2 regions of the Streptomyces sp. NPDC060027 genome follow, and region 2 is predicted to be linked to the other one. Evidence: riboswitches for the same ligand, from Rfam matches in the RefSeq annotation. Region 2 holds a riboswitch; the other holds the start of a gene.
What was found. Region 2 has a riboswitch for cobalamin ahead of ACFWBT_RS00325 (CbtB-domain containing protein). Riboswitches for the same ligand answer to the same signal wherever they lie in the genome.
Positions count from the first base shown of each region.

Region 1 (8,889 bases), on a different contig from region 2:
GGCGGTACGGGTCTTCTCCCAGGCGGGGAGCGGGCCGTTGCGCTCGGCGAGGTCCGCGGAGGCCTCGTAGGAGGCGAGCATGATGCGCTCGGCGATCCGGGCGGACAGGGCGCGGGCCTCGGGCGAGTCGAAGGGCAGGCGCAGCTTGAAGAAGACGTCCTGGAGGCCCATCGCGCCGAGGCCGACAGGACGCCACTTGGCGTTGGAGCGGCCCGCCTGCTCGGTCGGGTAGAAGTTGATGTCCACGACACGGTCGAGGAAGGTGACCGCGGTGCGGACGGTCTCGTCGAGGCGCTCCCAGTCGATGCCGTCACCGACGACGAACGCGCCCAGGTTGACCGAGCCCAGGTTGCAGACCGCCGTCTCCCCGTCGTCCGTGACCTCCAGGATCTCGGTGCACAGGTTCGAGGAGTGGACGGTGTGACCCGGCTCCGCCGTCTGGTTGGCGGTGCGGTTGGCGGCGTCCTTGAAGGTCATCCAGCCGTTGCCGGTCTGCGCGAGGGTGCGCATCATGCGTCCGTACAGGTCGCGGGCCGGGATGGTCTTCTTGGCGAGGCCCGCCTCCTCGGCCTTGCGGTACGCGGCGTCGAACTCGTCGCCCCACAGGTCGACCAGTTCCGGCACGTCGGCGGGGGAGAACAGCGACCAGACGCCGTCCTCGTTCACCCGGCGCATGAACTCGTCCGGGATCCAGTGCGCGAGGTTCAGGTTGTGCGTACGCCGGGCGTCCTCACCGGTGTTGTCGCGCAGCTCCAGGAACTCCTCGATGTCGGAGTGCCAGGTCTCCAGGTACACCGCGGCCGCGCCCTTGCGCCGGCCGCCCTGGTTCACCGCGGCGACCGAGGCGTCGAGCGTCTTGAGGAACGGGACGATGCCGTTGGAGTGCCCGTTGGTGCCGCGGATCAGCGAACCGCGCGAACGGATGCGGGAGTAGGACAGACCGATGCCGCCCGCGTGCTTCGACAGGCGTGCCACCTGGTGGTAGCGGTCGTAGATGGAGTCCAGCTCGTCCAGCGGGGAGTCGAGGAGGTAGCAGGACGACATCTGCGGGTGCCGCGTACCGGAGTTGAAGAGCGTGGGGGAGGAGGGGAGGTAGTCCAGGCGGCTCATGAGCCGGTAGAGCGCGGCGACTTCGTCCACCGAGCGGACCGTGTCGTCCTCGGCGAGGCCGGAGGCCACCCGGAGCATGAAGTGCTGCGGCGTCTCGACGACGCTGCGGGTGATCGGGTGCCGGAGCAGATAGCGGCTGTGCAGCGTGCGCAGCCCGAAGTAGCCGAAGCGGTCGTCGCCCTCGATGTCGATCAGCGCGTCGAGACGGGCCGTGTGCAGCCGGACGAACGCGGCCGTGCGGTCGGCGATCAGGCCCTCGCGGTGGCCGACGGCGACGGACTCGGAGAAGGTCGTGACGCCCTGGGAGGCGGCCTCCGCGGCGATGCTGATCGTGAGCAGGCGGGCGGCCAGCCGGGAGTAGGCGGGGTCCTCGGAGATGAGCCCTGCGGCCGCCTCGGTGGCCAGTTCGCGCAGCTCGGCCTCGTCGGCGCGGGCGGACCGGCCGCGCAGCGCCGCGGCGGCGACCCGGCCGGGGTCGGCGTCGGGGAGGTCGGCGGTGAGATCCGTCAGGGTCCGCAGCAGCGCGGTTCCGGGACCGTCGGTCTCCACCGGGGCCTGCTGCGCGGTCACTGAAGCCGGATCGGCTGGCGCGATGGTCACGTGGGACTCTCCCTCGCTCGGCACGGGGCCTTGCGGGGAGGCACGGGGCACACGGGAGCGCTTCTGGGCAGCACGCACCGCGTCCACCGGCCCATTCCGCGAGGCCCGGACGTCGTCGGCACCCGGGCCGGACGGCCGGGGCGCGCTGTCGGCAGGTCCTCGGACTGACGCGAGCGCGGTCGCGTGGGTACGCGAACACACACAAGTACACCGTTGCGGGACAGTTCCGGATTCGCACCGGATTCCCCTGCGGCGACAGCGACCATGAGCATACATCTTGTGCCGGGCTCCGGGAGTACCCCCACATGTTGTGTCGGGTCGGCGTCGGAGAGCGCTACGGAGTGTGCTGGAGCGTCAACTCGTAGGTGAGCGGCCGGATGTCGTCGGGCCGCTCACGAGGGCCTCGCCGCACCCTCCGGCACCCGGCGACGGGCCGCCGGATTCCCTCCCGGCGGCCCGTCGTCCGTGGTGAGTGACCTGTGGCTAGTGGCTAGTGGCTCGCGCCCGCCGTGGCCGGGGGGAGCTCCGTCTCGACCCCGGGGGCTCCCGCGTCGGCCGTGTAGTCCCCGGGCGACGTCTCGTCGATGCCGTCGGGGGCCTTGAACGCCCGCAGGGCGAAGGTGAGGACGACGGACACGGCCACGTTCAGGAGGAACGCCGTCAGGCCGATGTAGCCGATCTCCCCGATGCCGGGGATCTCCTTCGAGCTGCCGCCGAAGTGCTTCTGGGTCGGGGAGGCCACCCCGTAGGCGGCGATCGTGCCGTAGAGCATGCCGACCGCCCAGCCGCCGAGCAGCGCCCAGCGGTGGAACCAGCGGGTGAACAGGCCACCGACCAGCGCCGGGAACGTCTGCAGGATCCAGATGCCGCCGAGCAGCTGGAAGTTGATCGCGACGGTCTTGTCCATGGTCAGGACGAAGACCAGCGCGCCCACCTTCACCAGGAGCGAGACCACCTTGGAGACCTGGGTCTCCTGCCGCGGGGTCGCGTCCGGCTTGATGAAGTCCTTGTAGATGTTGCGGGTGAAGAGGTTCGCGGCCGCGATGGACATGATGGCCGCCGGGACGAGTGCCCCGATGCCGATGGCGGCGAAGGCCACGCCCGCGAACCAGTCCGGGAACATGTTCTCGAAGAGCTGGGGGATCGCGAGCTGCCCGTTCTGCACCTTCACGCCGGCCGCGATCGCCATGAACCCGAGCAGGGCGAGCAGGCCCAGCATCAGCGAGTACAGCGGCAGGATCGTGGTGTTGCGCCGGATCACCTCCCGGCTGCGGCTGGACAGCGTCGCGGTGATCGAGTGCGGATACATGAACAGCGCCAGCGCCGAGCCGAGCGCGAGGGTGGCGTACGTCCACTGGCCCGCCTCGGCGGGGACGAGCCCGCCGGCGCCCGCGGCCGTGTACTTGTCGCTCGCCGCCTTGAAGATCTCGTCGAAGCCGCCCAGCTTGATCGGGATGTAGATGATGGCCACCGCGATCACGATGTAGATCAGGGTGTCCTTCACGAACGCGATCAGGGCGGGGGCCCGCAGACCCGAGGAGTAGGTGTACGCGGCCAGCACGCCGAAGGCGATGAGGAGCGGCAGGTCCTTGACGAACCAGTTGGTGCTCTCGCCGCCGCCCACCCCCATCACGTCGAGGACGGCCTGGATGCCGACCAGCTGGAGCGCGATGTACGGCATGGTGGCCAGGATGCCGGTGACGGCCACGGCGAGGGACAGGCCCTTGGAGCCGAAGCGGCCGCGCACGAAGTCCGAGGTCGTCACATAGCCGTGCTTGTGGGAGACCGACCAGAGGCGGGGCAGGAAGGTGAAGATCAGCGGGTAGACCAGGATCGTGTACGGCACGGCGAAGAAGCCGGCCGCGCCCGCCGCGTAGACCGCCGCCGGTACGGCGACGAAGGTGTACGCCGTGTAGAGGTCGCCGCCGAGCAGGAACCAGGTCACCCAGGTGCCGAAGGACCGGCCGCCCAGGCCCCATTCGTCGAGGCTGTGTTCGTTGTCGGCCCTGCGCCAGCGCGCGGCCAGGAAGCCCAGGACCGTGACGGCCAGGAAGAAGAAGACGAAGACGCCGAGGGCGACGCCGTTCACACCGTCGTTCATGCTCCGGCACCTCCCTTCGCGGAGGCGCGGGCCCGCTGGTCACGCTTCCACAGCTGGTACGCGGTCACCGTCAGCGCCGTGGAGAGGACCACCCACAGCATCTGGTACCAGTAGAAGAACGGGATGCCGATGAAGGCCGGGTCGGTCTTGGCGTAGGAGCCGACCCACAGCATCGCGACGAAGGGCGCGAGCAGACAGAGGGCGATCACCGCACGGACCGGTGTCACCACCGGTGGTTTCACTTCGGGCAGGTCTGACATGGGTCGGCTCCGTCCCCTCATCGATCACCTGGGTAACGCGCAGGCAATCTAGGCGACGGTTCCGCGTTAGGGAACCGTTTCTAAGAACTGAGCGGTAGTGAGTCCTGTTGCCAGGACCGGTGCTCAGTCGCGTGTCCCGAACGGTGTTGGACACGCTGGTTCCCCGCTTTGACCGCACGGCCGGTCGCCGCCCTCTGGGGGCTGGTTCCGTACCGTGTCCGGCGAGTCCCTCGCGCTCCTGGGTGCCCGGTTCGGCCTGGACGTTCCGATGCCCGCCACCATCGCTCTGGTGGGTGCGGGGCGGTTTCGTCCGTCGCCGGATCGGGTGCCCGAGGGCGCGCCTTCCGATCGCGATGCCCGCCGCGTCGTGGCGGGTCATCGCACGTTTCTTGCTGGTCAGGGGGGTTTTCCAGTGCTCGGCGCCCCACTTGGAGGTGTACGCCGGGTCGACGGCGACCAGGGAGAGGCCGTGCTCGGCGGCCATATTCACCAGCCGGGCCTTGACCTTGCCGGTGGGGATGCCGTGGATGAGTTGCCGGAACCGCTTGCGGCCAAACCTCTCGCGGGTCTTCCCGTCGGAGAAGTCGAGGTCTTCGACAGCGATCGCGGTGACGCCGATCCGGGTGGCCCAGCGCAGCAACTGGCTGAGCGCGTGCCGCAGCTGCGCGTCGCGGTGGTCCGCGCTGCCGGTCAGGCCGTACCAGAATTGCTGCGGGTCGCCGACCGGGTTGCCGTGCTGGTCGAGGCGGTAGGCGGAGAAGTGGTCGGCGTTGGTGTCCACACCGATCAGCCCGCCTGCCCGCGCCGCCTCCAACCCGATGGCCTGCACGGCGGGGCGCTTCCACGAGGCGGTCAGATACCAGCGGCCCCTGGCCACGTCGTAGTGAATCTCGTACGCGATCGCCCGGTTCCCGGCGACACGGTCGGCCCACTCCGCGCCCCGGTATTGGAAGGCGACGCGGCTGGTCAGGACGTACCGGCCGTGCGGGCTGTTGGCCAGGTACTCCAGCGGCTTGGGCAGCTTGACCGAGACCTCGCCGTCCGGGGTGACGCGGATCGTTTCGTTCCCGAACCGCTTCCCCGACTCGCCGTCCGCGCTCAAGAACCAGCGGGCGGCCTCCCAGCGTTCCCGCCATCCGGTCTCGGTGAGGCCGGCGGCGGCCAGGTTGTGCCGGTTGTTCGCGAGGCGCTTCCCGCCGCGCACGACGTGCACCCGCCCGGTCGCGATGTCCTCCTGAACGGCCGCGAGACGGGCCTTGAGGATGTGGAGCCGGCGGGATTTGTGGAACCACTCCGCCTGCGAGCGGTAGCCGCCCGGCCTGCCCCTGGCGCCCTTCGCCCCGACCGGGAGGGACAAGCGGTGCATAAGCACGCGGATGCCGTCGGCGAGCTTGTCCCGGTACGCGAGCTGGCCACTCCGGGCCAGGGCGTACTGGTCGTGGGTGCCCTTCGTGACGGCACCGGCCCAGCGGGACGACGACCTGGCAGTCAGCTCCTGCTTGCGGGTGGCCCAGGTCCGGCTGGTGCGCTCGAAGCCGGCCCGCGAGTACAGGGCCAGGTCGGCGGTGGCGAGGCCGCCCATGTGGGCACCGACGAGACGCAGAACCTCGTCGTCCTTTGGGGTGAGGTCTTTGAGGCGGTCGCGGATCGCGACGCCCGTACGGTCCTGGACCACGAACGGGCCCCGGACCGCACGCAACGGCTTCTTCCGCTCGCTCACTTCGCGGCCGCCTCAAGCGCTTTCTGCGCACGGTTCCTCGCGGAGCGGCGCCCATACAAGCGGGCACAGAACGAGGTCAAGACCTCGGTCATGTCGCGGACCAGGTCATCTTCGACCTCGCCGTCGTCAAGGATGACGAGGCGACGGCCATGCGCGGCCAGTGCTGCCTCGACGAGCTCGGTGTTCATCCGCCCGAGGCGGTCCTTGTGCTCGACGACCACCGTGGTCACGGCCGGGTCGGCCAGCAGTCGGCGGACCTTCACCCGACCGCCGTTCATGCCCGAGGCGATCTCCGACTCGGTCCGCACCACCCGGTGCCCGGCCTTCGCCGCCCACTCCACGAGCCGCGCGGTCTGCCGCACCAGGTCAGCCTTCTGGTCCTGGGAGGAGACCCGCGCGTACAGGCCCACGCCCCCGACGACATCAGCGACCTGGTTGGCCTCGATATTCACCAGGATCGTGCGCGGGCCCACCCGCTCCGCAGGTACCGGCAGCGTTCCATCACGAAACCAGCGGCGCGCTGTCTGCGGATGGACGCCCTGGGCCTTCGCCCACTCGGTCAGATTCACAAGCCAGACCGTAGAGGCCACTCACTCATGAACGCTCATGAGCGCTCGTTCTTCGCTAGATCGAGTGCAGTTCAAACCCCCGCCGGACGGCGGGTGTGGAGGGTTCGTGAGGGTGGGCGCGGGGCCCCTCATCAGGAGCGGAACCCCTCGGAGGGGTAAGGGTCCTGACGGCCCGTCCGGGCCTGCGCGCCACCCCGCGTGGATCAGTCCTGCGGACGCTTGAGGCGGGCGACGAACTTGTACCGGTCTCCCCGGTACACCGACCGCACCCACTCCACCGGCTCGCCCTGCCGGTCGATCGAGTGGCGGGAGAGCATCAGCATGGGCAGGCCCACATCGGTGCCGAGCAGCCCGGCCTCGCGCGGGGTCGCCAGCGAGGTCTCGATGGTCTCCTCGGCCTCGGCGAGATGGACGTCGTAGACCTCGGCGAGCGCGGTGTAGAGAGAGGTGTACTTGACGAGCGACCTGCGCAGGGCGGGGAAGCGCTTGGCGGAGAGGTGGGTCGTCTCGATGGCCATCGGCTCGCCGCTCGCGAGGCGCAGCCGCTCGATGCGCAGCACCCGGCCGCCGGCCGAGATGTCGAGCAGGCCGGCGAGGGTCTCGTCCGCGGTGATGTAGCCGATGTCCAGCAGCTGCGAGGTGGGTTCGAGGCCCTGGGCGCGCATGTCCTCGGTGTACGAGGTCAGTTGGAGCGCCTGGGAGACCTTCGGTTTGGCGACGAAGGTGCCCTTGCCCTGGATGCGTTCGAGGCGGCCCTCGACGACCAGCTCCTGAAGGGCCTGCCGCACCGTGGTGCGCGAGGTGTCGAACTCGGCGGCGAGGGTCCGCTCGGGCGGTACCGGCGTACCGGGCGGCAGTGTCTCCGTCATGTCGAGCAGGTGCTTCTTGAGGCGGTAGTACTTGGGCACGCGCGCGGTACGGATGGGCGCCCCACCCTCGTTCTCCGCACTGCTGACGTCGGTGCTCATGCTCTGCCTTCCCGGCTCCGGATGCCGAAGCGACCGACCTACCGTCGGCCACGGCTCACATCGTGGCACGGCTTGACGTGCGAGTGTCCCCCGCACGCTCCGTGATCCCCTCTATATACCGTCGGCGTACTCGTTGGTCTAGTCCATCGCGCGCAGACGGCCGTGCGGGCGACTCCGTGGGCGGCCCCTCCGCGGGCCGTGAACAGGCCTGCTGTTTATGCCGCTTACCTACTTAAAGGTCCTTGCATATGTAGGTCCCATAACGGACGACTGGACGGGCTTACGCACCCTTGACACCCCTCTAGGTCTAGGCCAAGCTCCCCGTACTGGTCTACACCATTGGTCCAGTCCCGGCCCCACGGGCGGTACACGGCGTTATGTCACCGCGGGGAGCAGGGGGGTTTGTGGCATCCCTGAGGAGGGTGGCGTGAAGCGCAAGCTGATAGCCGCGATCGGTATCGCGGGCATGATGTTCTCCATCGCGGCGTGCGGGAACGACGACAAGTCCGGGGGGTCGGACAAGGGCGCGGACGCGAAGGAGCTGACCGTCTGGCTCACGGTCGACGCGCAGAACAACTGGCCCGAGCTGGTCAAGGCGGCCGATGCGGCGATCAAGGCGAAGCACCCCGGCATCAAGATCAACCACGAGTACTACGGTTGGCCGGACAAGAACACCAAGCTCGACGCCGTCCTCGCCACCGACAAGGCGCCCGACGTGGTCGAGATGGGCAACACCGAGATGCTCGGCTACATGGTCAAGGGCGCCTTCGCTCCCCTGGACACGGCCAAGTTCGAGAACGCGGACGCCTGGCTGGACGGCCTCAAGGCCTCCGTGACCTACGACGGCAAGACCTACGGCGTGCCGTACTACGCCGGTGGCCGCGTCGGCAACTGGCGCAAGGACCTCGCCGCGTCCGTCGGCGTGAAGACCCCGCCGAAGACGTACAAGGAGCTCACCTCCGCCCTGGACAAGATCCAGAAGAAGCAGGGTGACAAGTTCAGCGCCTGGTACCAGCCCACCCGCGACTGGTACGCGGCGATGTCCTTCGTCTACGACGCCGGCGGCTCCATCGCGAAGGAGGAGGGCGGCCAGTGGAAGGCCAACCTCTCCTCGCCGGAGTCGGTCAAGGGCCTCACCGAGTTCAAGAACGTCGTCGACGCGTACATGCACGGCGACAAGACCAAGGACGAGTCCGACCGCTACATCGTCTACGGCCAGGGCAAGTCCGGCATGATCTTCGGCGCCGCCTGGGAGGGCGCGACCGCCGAGGACCCGAAGAGCGACAAGACCGGCAAGCTCAAGGGCAACCTCGAGAACTTCGTGATGCCCGGCCCGTCCGGCAAGAACCTCCCGGTCTTCCTGGGCGGCTCCGACCTCGCCGTCCCGGTGAAGTCGAAGGCGCAGGCCGTCGCCGCCGAGTGGATCAACGCGTTCACCGGCGCCAAGGGCCAGAAGGGCCTGATGGGCAAGGGCAACCTGCCCAACAACAAGACCGACCTCGCGACCCTGAAGAACGACCCGGCGACGGTCGTCCCGGCCACCGCGGCCGAGTCCAACTGG
Region 1 covers NZ_JBHWVI010000216.1:1,692-10,580, forward strand. The annotation lists gene ACFWBT_RS35025 (ribonucleoside-diphosphate reductase subunit alpha) at 1-1,710, opposite strand, end outside; cobalamin riboswitch at 1,843-1,992, opposite strand; gene mctP (monocarboxylate uptake permease MctP) at 2,201-3,811, opposite strand; gene ACFWBT_RS35035 (DUF3311 domain-containing protein) at 3,808-4,071, opposite strand; partial or broken gene ACFWBT_RS35040 (IS200/IS605 family accessory protein TnpB-related protein) at 4,152-5,791, opposite strand; gene ACFWBT_RS35045 (IS607 family transposase) at 5,788-6,360, opposite strand; gene ACFWBT_RS35050 (GntR family transcriptional regulator) at 6,564-7,328, opposite strand; gene ACFWBT_RS35055 (extracellular solute-binding protein) at 7,756-8,889, shown strand, end outside.
Region 1: it holds a riboswitch for cobalamin, as region 2 does, so the genes downstream of both, ACFWBT_RS35025 (ribonucleoside-diphosphate reductase subunit alpha) here and ACFWBT_RS00325 (CbtB-domain containing protein) in region 2, are expected to answer to the same signal.

Region 2 (8,889 bases):
GCTCAGCCGGTGGCAGACGGTCTCGTGTCCGAGGCCGTAGCGGTCGGTGAGGCGCTCGATGTCGTAGCGCGCCTCCTCGGCAAGCGCCTGGTCGCGGGTGTGGTCGACGGCCGCAACATCTGGGTGAACGACCTGGAGAAGTCCCTGGCCACCCTCGGTACCCTGCTGGGTCTCGCCGACCGGGTCGACGTGGCGGCCTCCTGCTCCCTGCTCCACGTGCCGCTCGACTCCGCGCCGGAACGGGACATCGAGCCGCAGATCCTGCGCTGGCTCGCCTTCGCCCGCCAGAAGACGGCCGAGGTCGTCTCCCTGGCCAAGGGGCTCGCACAGGGCACCGGCGCCATCGCGGCCGAACTCGCCGCCAACCGGGCCGACCTGGCCTCTCGGGCGAACTCGCCGATCACGCGCGATCCCGCCGTCCGGGCCCGCGCCGCCGCCGTCACGGAGGCCGACGCCCGCCGGTCCCAGCCGTACGGCGAGCGGGCCGCGGCCCAGCGGGCCCACCTCGGTCTCCCGCTCCTGCCGACCACCACCATCGGCTCCTTCCCGCAGACCGGCGAACTGCGCGCCGCCCGCGCCGATCTGCGCGCGGGCCGCATCGACACGGCCGGTTACGAGGAGCGCATCAAGGCCGAGATCCAGGAGGTGATCTCCTTCCAGGAGAAGACCGGTCTGGACGTCCTGGTGCACGGCGAGGCCGAACGCAACGACATGGTGCAGTACTTCGCCGAGCGGCTCACCGGTTACCTGGCCACGCAGCACGGCTGGGTGCAGTCCTACGGCACCCGCTATGTCCGCCCGCCGATCCTGGCAGGCGACATCACGCGGCCCGAGCCGATGACGGTGCGCTGGACGACGTACGCCCAGTCCCTGACCGATCGCCCGGTCAAGGGCATGCTCACCGGGCCGGTCACCATGCTCGCCTGGTCCTTCGTCCGCGACGACCAGCCTCTCGGTGACACCGCCCGCCAGGTCGCCCTGGCCCTGCGGGACGAGGTGAACGACCTGGAGGCGGGCGGGAGTTCGGTGATCCAGGTCGACGAGCCGGCCCTGCGCGAGACCCTTCCGCTGCGCGCGGCCGACCGACCGGCGTATCTGGCGTGGGCCACGGAGGCGTTCCGGCTCAGCACGAGCGGCGTGCGTCCGGACACGCAGATCCACACCCACATGTGCTACGCCGAGTTCGGGGACATCGTCCAGGCCATCGACGACCTCGACGCCGACGTCATCAGCCTGGAGGCGGCCCGCTCCCACATGCAGGTCGCCCGTGAACTCGCCTCGCACGGCTACCCGCGCGAGGCGGGACCCGGCGTGTACGACATCCACTCCCCGCGCGTTCCGAGCACGGAGGAGGCCGTCGAACTACTGCGGGCCGGGCTGAAGGCCATCCCCGCCGAGCGGCTGTGGGCGAACCCCGACTGCGGTCTGAAGACCCGCGGCTGGCCCGAGACCCGCGCCTCGCTGGAGAACCTGGTCGCCGCCGCCCACGTCGTGCGTGGGGAACTTCCCGCGTCCTGACATCGGGACGTTCCGCCCGGGGAGGCGGCCGCCGGCCGCCTCCCCGGATTCCCACGCCGAGGGAACGGCGAACGGCGCGTGGAGCCCTTGAGCGGTGGAGTCAGGCACAACGCGAGAGGGCCCCCGGACGGTTCCGAAGGGCCCTCTTGTGTTCCGCGGGATCAGTGCGCGGCCGGCACCGATCGCCCGGACGGGGCCGCCGCGGGCTTGGGGTTCAGCATGCGTTCGGCCAACTCGCCGAAGACCAGGCCGAATCCGGTCCACAGTGTGGCCTGGATGGCCAAGGCGGAGATCCGGAACCGCCACAGCAGGGTGGCGGGGAAGTGCTCCGGCACCTCGTTGATCGTGGGCAGGAACGCGTACGCCAGGCCGATCACGACGGCGAAGGCGGCCACCGCGGCGATCGTCGCGTACCAGGTGCCCAGCCTGGGCGCGAGCCGCTTGCCGAGGATGACGGCGCCGATCGCCAGGAGCACGCTGAGCACCATCATCAGGAAGTACAGGGTGGTCCGCTTGCCGATGGTGTCGGGGTCGCCGACCGACGGCGGATTGGCCGGGTACTTCAGGAACGGCACGACGTACACGGCGAGCAGCGCGCTGCCGGACAGCAGGAGCGCGGTCGCGCGCGGGCTGAAGCGGCCCACGCGGCCGAGCGCGAAGCAGAAGCCGAGCGCCGCAATACCGCCGAAGGCGATTCCGTAGAAGAGGACGCCGGTGGCCAGGCCGGCGGTGGACTGGAGGCTGCGGGAGACGAGTTCGACCTCGTGATCGTGCCCGGAAGCGTGTGCTTCCTCGAAGCCGATCGCGCTGTCGACGCTCGGTTCACCGAGGAAGTAGGCCACGACGAGGGCGAGCAGGCCGGCGGCGAGGCCGGCGAGCATGCCTCGCACGAGCAGGTTTCTTACCGTTGCGGAGTTCATGAGTGTGCGCTGTCCCTCGCGTCAGTGGCAGGGGAAACCGAGCAGGTGGCGGGCGTCGTGCACCCACTCGTGGACGTCCTCGCCGGAGACGACGGCGGTGGCGCCCTGTTCGGCGCCGACGAAGTACAGCAGGACCAGCATCAGGATGCCGAAGAAGACCGCCCAGGGAGCAATCGCCTTCAGCGGCAGCTTGGCGGGAAGAACGGGGGTGGTGGCTGTCGGCTGGGCGACGGTCTGCGCCATGGCAGAACCTCCTCGGGAGTTCGCGTCCCATCTCGGTGGTGCACAGGATGACGCCTACGGGTCTGACTCACGCGGCGCCCAGCGTGGCTGGAGCGTCTCGTTCACAGTGGCGCGACCGTGCCGGATTTCCACCGGCTTCCGTCTTGACGTCATCAATATCGGACCGACCGTACCGCGTGGCGAGTTCTCGGCCAAGACCGCACCACCTGCCGTGATCTTCCTCTCGTCCCAGGTGGCGGGTCCCTTGTGCACGGCGGGACACCGGTGCGGTTTCGGACGCCGCCCGGAGAAGTGGTCGAAGTGGTCGGCCGCCCCGCCGTGTTCGGCCTCGGCGGCGCACTGTTCGGCGGTGTGCGGGCGGAGTTGGGCGCGGACTCCACCAACGGGACCCGGACCGCTCGCGCGCACGGGTCCGGTGCGCGCGACGGTCCCGCTCAGCGCGCTTCGTCCGTCGCGGTGCCGGGCGGAGCGAGCCCTAGTTCACGCTCCCCCAAGGGTGCGAAGAAGCGCTGGACGTCGGCGTCGGTGACCTCGCCGAGGGTGGCCGGGGACCAGTGCGGGTCGCGGTCCTTGTCGATGATCTGGGCCCGGACGCCCTCCACCAGGTCGGGGGAGGACAGGGCCGCGCAGGAGACGCGGTACTCCTGGTCCAGTACGCGCTCCAGGCCGCCGAGGCGGCGGGCGCGGCGCAGGGCGGCGAGCGTGACCTTCACGGCGGTGGGCGAGTTGCCGAGGAGGATCTCCGCCGTCTCCTTGGCCGCCGGGTCGCCGACCGCGAGCAGCCGCCGCACGATCTCCTCGACCGTGTCGGCGGCGTAGCAGGCGTCGATCCACTCCCGCCGCTCCGCCAGCTCGGCCGGGGGCGGTGGCTGCACATGACTTGCCAGAGCTTCCCGTACGGGCCGGTCGGCGAGGTCGGACACCAACTGCCGCAGTGCCGAGGACGGTACGTAGTGGTCGGCGAGGCCGCACAGCAGGGCGTCACCGGCGCCCATCGAGGCACCCGACAGGGCGAGGTGGGTGCCCAGTTCGCCCGGTGCGTGGGCGAGCAGATGGGTGCCGCCGACGTCGGGGACGAAGCCGATACCGGTCTCGGGCATGGCTATCCGGGAGCGCTCGGTGACGACGCGGACGCTGCCGTGCGCGGAGACGCCGACGCCGCCGCCCATGACGATGCCGTCCATGACCGCCACGTACGGCTTGGGGTAGCGGGCGATGCGGGCGTTGAGGTGGTACTCGTCGCGCCAGAACGCGGCGGACGCGGTGCCGTCCCCGTCGCGCGCGTCGTCGTGGACCACGCGGATGTCGCCGCCCGCGCACAGTCCGCGCTCTCCGGCGCCGGTGACGACCACGGTCTCGACGGCCGGGTCGTGCTCCCAGGCGGTGAGTGCCTGGTCGATCCGGCGCACCATCGCGTGGTTCAGGGCGTTCAGGGCCTTCGGCCGGTTGAGCGTGAGGTGGGCGGCTCGTCCGTCGGTGTGCAGCAGGACGGATTCGTCGGCGCCGTGCGCCCCGGTGCCGCTCATTCGAACGCCCCCGTCAGGGCGCGGGCCACGATGACGCGCATGATCTCGATGGTTCCTTCCAGGAGCCGATGGATCCGCCGGTCGCGGACGATCTCCCGGATACCGTACTCAGGCCTCCTGTCCCGCCCGCAACACGTACAGCCGCGGGAGGTTGACCACGATCGCCTCCTGGGTGCTGCGGGCGATGACGACGACGGCCTCCTCCGCCGGGTCCGGGTTCTCCTCGCGGTGCGGGACGAACGGGGGCACGAAGATGTAGTCGCCGGGAGAGGTGCGCAGGCGTACTTCCTCGGGCTGTGCCCCCGAGTCGTCGAGGAAGACGAATTCAGGGTGTCCGCTGACCACGTAGATGGCGGTCTCGGACGCCCCGTGGTGGTGATCGGAGGAGGAGGTGGAGGGGGCGACGTGGGTCTGGCCCATCCACAGCTTCTCGGAGCCGACGGTGTTGCCGCTGACGGCGGCGAATCTGCGCATGCCTCCGGTCTGCGCCGTGTCGCCGTCGAGAGCGCCGGCGCGGATGTGGTGCAGACGGGTGCGCAGGGGTGCCGGCGACTCCCCCGCGGTGTCGTGGAGATGGGGGTGGAAACCTTCGCCGGGGGTCGTCAACGGCTCGCTCATGGATGGGGACGCTAGAGCGGCCCGTAAAAGGATGTCAAGAGGTGTCCATTGCCCTTCACCTGCGGCAATGTTCCCGCAATGTACGTGGGGAACCCGTGTAGGCCCTGGTGGCGGACACCGTGTCGGGCATCATGGGCGCATGCATATCTCCGCGAAGGCGGACTACGCCGCACGGGCCCTGCTGGAGCTCGCCCGCGAGCCGGCCCGCCCGCTCACCTGCGAGGCCATCGCCTCCTCGCAGCAGGTCCCGTTCCGGTTCCTGAAGTCCGTGGTGGGCGAGTTGCGCCGGGCCGGCCTGGTCCGCAGCCAGCGTGGCTGCGAGGGCGGCTACTGGCTCGGCCGGCCCGCCGACGAGATCACCCTGCTGGATGTCGCGCGCGCCGTGGACGGTGAGTTGATCACCTTGCGGGGCGAGCCGCTCGCCGGTCTCGACTACCCGGGTCCCGCCTCCGGACTGCCGGAGGTGTGGCGTCGTATCGAGGCGGATGCCGCCGCGGTTCTGGGCGGCACGTCCCTGGCCACGCTGCTGCTCGCCGAAGCGGGCGAAGACCTGAACCGGAAGGGGGCCGCGTGACGGCCCCGCCGGACCGGCCCGCGGTGGAGGTGGTGGAGTACACCGACCCGCTGTGTCCCTGGGCCTGGGGATCGGAGCCGGTGTTCCGGCGGCTCCGCGCCGCGCTCGCCGGACGGGTCCACTGGCGCCGCGCGTACTGCGTCCTGTTCGACCACGACGACGACCCGCCGCCCGATCCGGCGGCGGAGACCGCCTGGTACGCGCGCTATGTCGAGGACATCGGCGCCCACACGCGGGCGCCGCGGGCGCTGCGGCTGAGCCGGGTCGCCGCGAGTTCGTGGCCGTCCTCGCTGGTCGCCAAGGCCGCCGAACGGCAGGGCGGCGAGGTCGCCGAGCGGGTGCTGCGGCGGCTGCGGGAGAGCGTCTTCGTGCTCGGGGAGCCCGCGGACACATCCGCGCTCGCGCTGTCCGCGGTACGGGGCGTGCCCGGCCTGGACCATGAGCGGCTGGCCGCCGACGCGGCGTCGGCGGCCGTGCTGGAGGCGGTGCGTGCCGACCGTGCCGAGGCGCGCCGGCCGGTCCGCGAGGTGCTGTCGGTGCGCGGTGGGTCGCCGCATCCCGGCGCCGCCAAGGAGACCGCCGACGGCGGGTACCGCTACGCGCTGCCGACGCTGCTGGTCCGCGCTCCCGCGGGGTGTCGCGTCGTACCCGGCTGGCGGTCGTACGAGGAGTACGCGTCGGCGTTCGACGAGTTGAGCCCCGGACTGCTGTCGGCACCCGTGCGGCAGGCTCCCGCGGAGGCGCTCGCGCTCTACCGGAGTCTGACCGGTCCGGAGCGCGAACTGCTGACCGACGGCCCATGGCCTCCCGCGGACGCCGTCCGCATGGAGACCGGCAACGGCCCGCTGTGGCTGGATCCGCAGGAGGCCGCGGTGCACCCAGTCGGCGGCCGCGGCGCTCCCGCCGCGCCCTGACGGGCTTCTGATCAGCGGTCAGGGCCCGTCCCGCCCAATGAGACACCAATTGGTGTCCATTGACAGCGGCTGAGAACCGGCCGCAGGATGTGCACCATGCTCACGACGCACCCCGGCGTGGTGTGCCGCTACGTGGACCTGCGGCGCACCTGCAGCGCTCTCTGTCGCTGACCGCCCGCCAACCGCGGCCCCCAGGCGCCTGACGTCCCTCCCGCCGGCACCGGCCCCGCGCCGTTCCGCCGCCCGGCCCTCGTCATCGCGCGCCGCTCTCTCAGCGTTTCGTCGCTTCCGCTCCCTTCACCTCACGGCGCCCCCCTCGATCCGCCACCGCCTCATGCCCTGAGCGCGGCATGCCCACGTGCGCACCGAAGCCCACGCAGGCATGCCCGTCCCGGCCTGCGCGGCGCCCTTCGGCGGGGTGTGCCGCCCTTGCTCCCCCTCCGCTGCCCCGGCGCGGGCGGGAGCCTTCGCAGAAAGAAAACAGATGTCCGGACGACTCACGCCCCGCAACCCCGCAGCGGCCCTCCGTTCCCCCCGGCGCCCCGGCCGGCTGCGCGCCGCCGCCCTCGGGACCGCCCTGGCCACCGTGCTCGTCCCCGCGCTCAGCGCCTGCGGCGGCGAGGCGTCGTCGTCCGCCGGCGGCGCCGCGCTGAAGTGGACCTCCTCCTACTTCCCCACCCACTGGGACCCGGTCGTCGGCGGCAGTGGCGCGCAGTTCCGTGAACTCGCCCTGGTGTACGCCTCGTTGACCCGCACCGACGAGAAGGGGAAGGCCGTCCCGGACCTGGCCAAGAGCTGGGAGTACAACGGCAAGGGTGATGTGATCACCTTCCACCTGCGTCCCCACCTGAGGTTCAGTGACGGTGCGCCGGTCGACGGCGCGGCCGTGAAGGCCGCCATCGAACGGGCCAAGAAGCAGAAGAACTCAGCCCTCTTCGGCGACCTGACCTCGATCAAGACGGTGGACGCCAAGGGCCTGGACGCGGTGATCCACCTCAGCCAGGTGGACTACCAGATACCCCAACTGCTCGGCGAGCGCGTCCTGCAGATCGCCAGTCCCAAGGCGGCCGCCTCACCCGAGAAGCTGGACCAGAACCCGGTCGGCGCCGGCCCGTTCACCGTCACCCAGCTCGTCCCCGGCACCAAGGCCGTCCTGAAGAAGAACCCGGACTACTGGGACGCAGAGAACATCCACATCGACAACGTCGAGCTGACCTCCGCCCCCGACGCCTCCACCGTCGTCTCCGGTCTCCAGACCGGCGTCTACAACTTCGCCGACATCGCGCCCAGTCAGGCCGACGCCGCCAAGAAGGCCGGACTCGACGTCCTCGTGCAGCCCGGCTTCAACGCCTCCAACATCAGCCTCAACACCAACAAGGCGCCGTTCGACAACGACAAGGTCGTCGACGCGGTCCGCCACGCGATCAACCGTCAGGAGTTCGTCGACAAGCTGACCTTCGGCTACGGCTCGGTGACCAACCAGCCCTTCCCCAAGGGCTATGTCGCCTTCGATCCGCAGTCGGAGAACGACTACGCCTACGACCCCGCGAAGGCGAAGAAGCTTCTGCGCGAGGCCGGCCACAAGGCGGGCGACATCAAGCTCAACCTCGTCATCCCCGCCGAGGACCCCCAAGCCGAGATCGTCCAGGCGCAGTTGGCGAAGGTCGGCATCACCGTCACCATCAAGATCGACAAGAACTGGGCCACGCCGTTCTTCGCCAAGGACCTGACGTTCTCGCTGTACGGCACCACGGGGCGTGACTCCGCGGCGCAGACCCTCACCGCGCATTTCGGCCCGAACGGCCCGCTCAACCTCAGCTCGCCCTATGAGCCGGCCGGCTTCGAGGCGGCCATCGCCAAGGTCCGCCAGACCCCGCTGGACTCGCCGGACTACACGAAGGTCCTCCAGGCCGCGACCCGGGCCGGCCTGAAGAGCAAGGCGCTGGTCTTCACGTACTCCTCGCCCAACCTCATCGCCAAGAGCAAGTCCATCTCCGCCCTGCCGAAGAACCCCGCCCACATCGACTGGACCGGCGTGACCATCGCCGGCGGCAACTGACACCTCCGTCCTTCACAGAGAGGGGGCAACCCATGACGACGACGGAGGCACCGACCGCACCCGACGTCCGTCTCCCGGCCGCCGCGGCCAGGACACGGCACACGCTGGGCCGCGTCCTGGCCACCCTCGCCCGGTCGGTCGCCATCTTCGTGCCCGTGTTCCTGGTCGCGACCTTCGTGACCTTCGCACTGCGGTCGCTCAGCGGGCTCAGCCCGGCGCGCATCCAGCTGGGCGAGGAGGCGACACCCGAAGCGGTCGCCCGCGTCGAGGCCCAGTGGGGCCTCGACCGGCCCTTCCTCGTCCAGTACGGGGACTGGTTCGGCGGCGTCCTGCACGGACAGCTCGGCGCGAGCTGGACCAACGGCGCCGACATCTCCACCCTCATCGGCCTCGGCCTGGGCGTGAGCCTGTCGGTCGCGACCTTCGCCCTGCTCATCGGCGTGGTCGCGGGCTTCGCCCTCGGCACGGTCGCGGCCCTGCGCCGCACCACCTGGGTCGACCGCGCGATCACGGGATT
Region 2 covers NZ_JBHWVI010000001.1:88,451-97,339, forward strand. The annotation lists partial or broken gene ACFWBT_RS00310 (short-chain fatty acyl-CoA regulator family protein) at 1-84, opposite strand, end outside; partial or broken gene metE (5-methyltetrahydropteroyltriglutamate--homocysteine S-methyltransferase) at 70-1,518, shown strand; gene ACFWBT_RS00320 (CbtA family protein) at 1,680-2,438, opposite strand; gene ACFWBT_RS00325 (CbtB-domain containing protein) at 2,460-2,681, opposite strand; cobalamin riboswitch at 2,722-2,868, opposite strand; gene ACFWBT_RS00330 (enoyl-CoA hydratase/isomerase family protein) at 3,116-4,207, opposite strand; gene ACFWBT_RS00335 (cupin domain-containing protein) at 4,316-4,825, opposite strand; gene ACFWBT_RS00340 (RrF2 family transcriptional regulator) at 4,965-5,399, shown strand; gene ACFWBT_RS00345 (DsbA family protein) at 5,396-6,313, shown strand; gene ACFWBT_RS00350 (ABC transporter substrate-binding protein) at 6,798-8,372, shown strand; gene ACFWBT_RS00355 (ABC transporter permease) at 8,405-8,889, shown strand, end outside.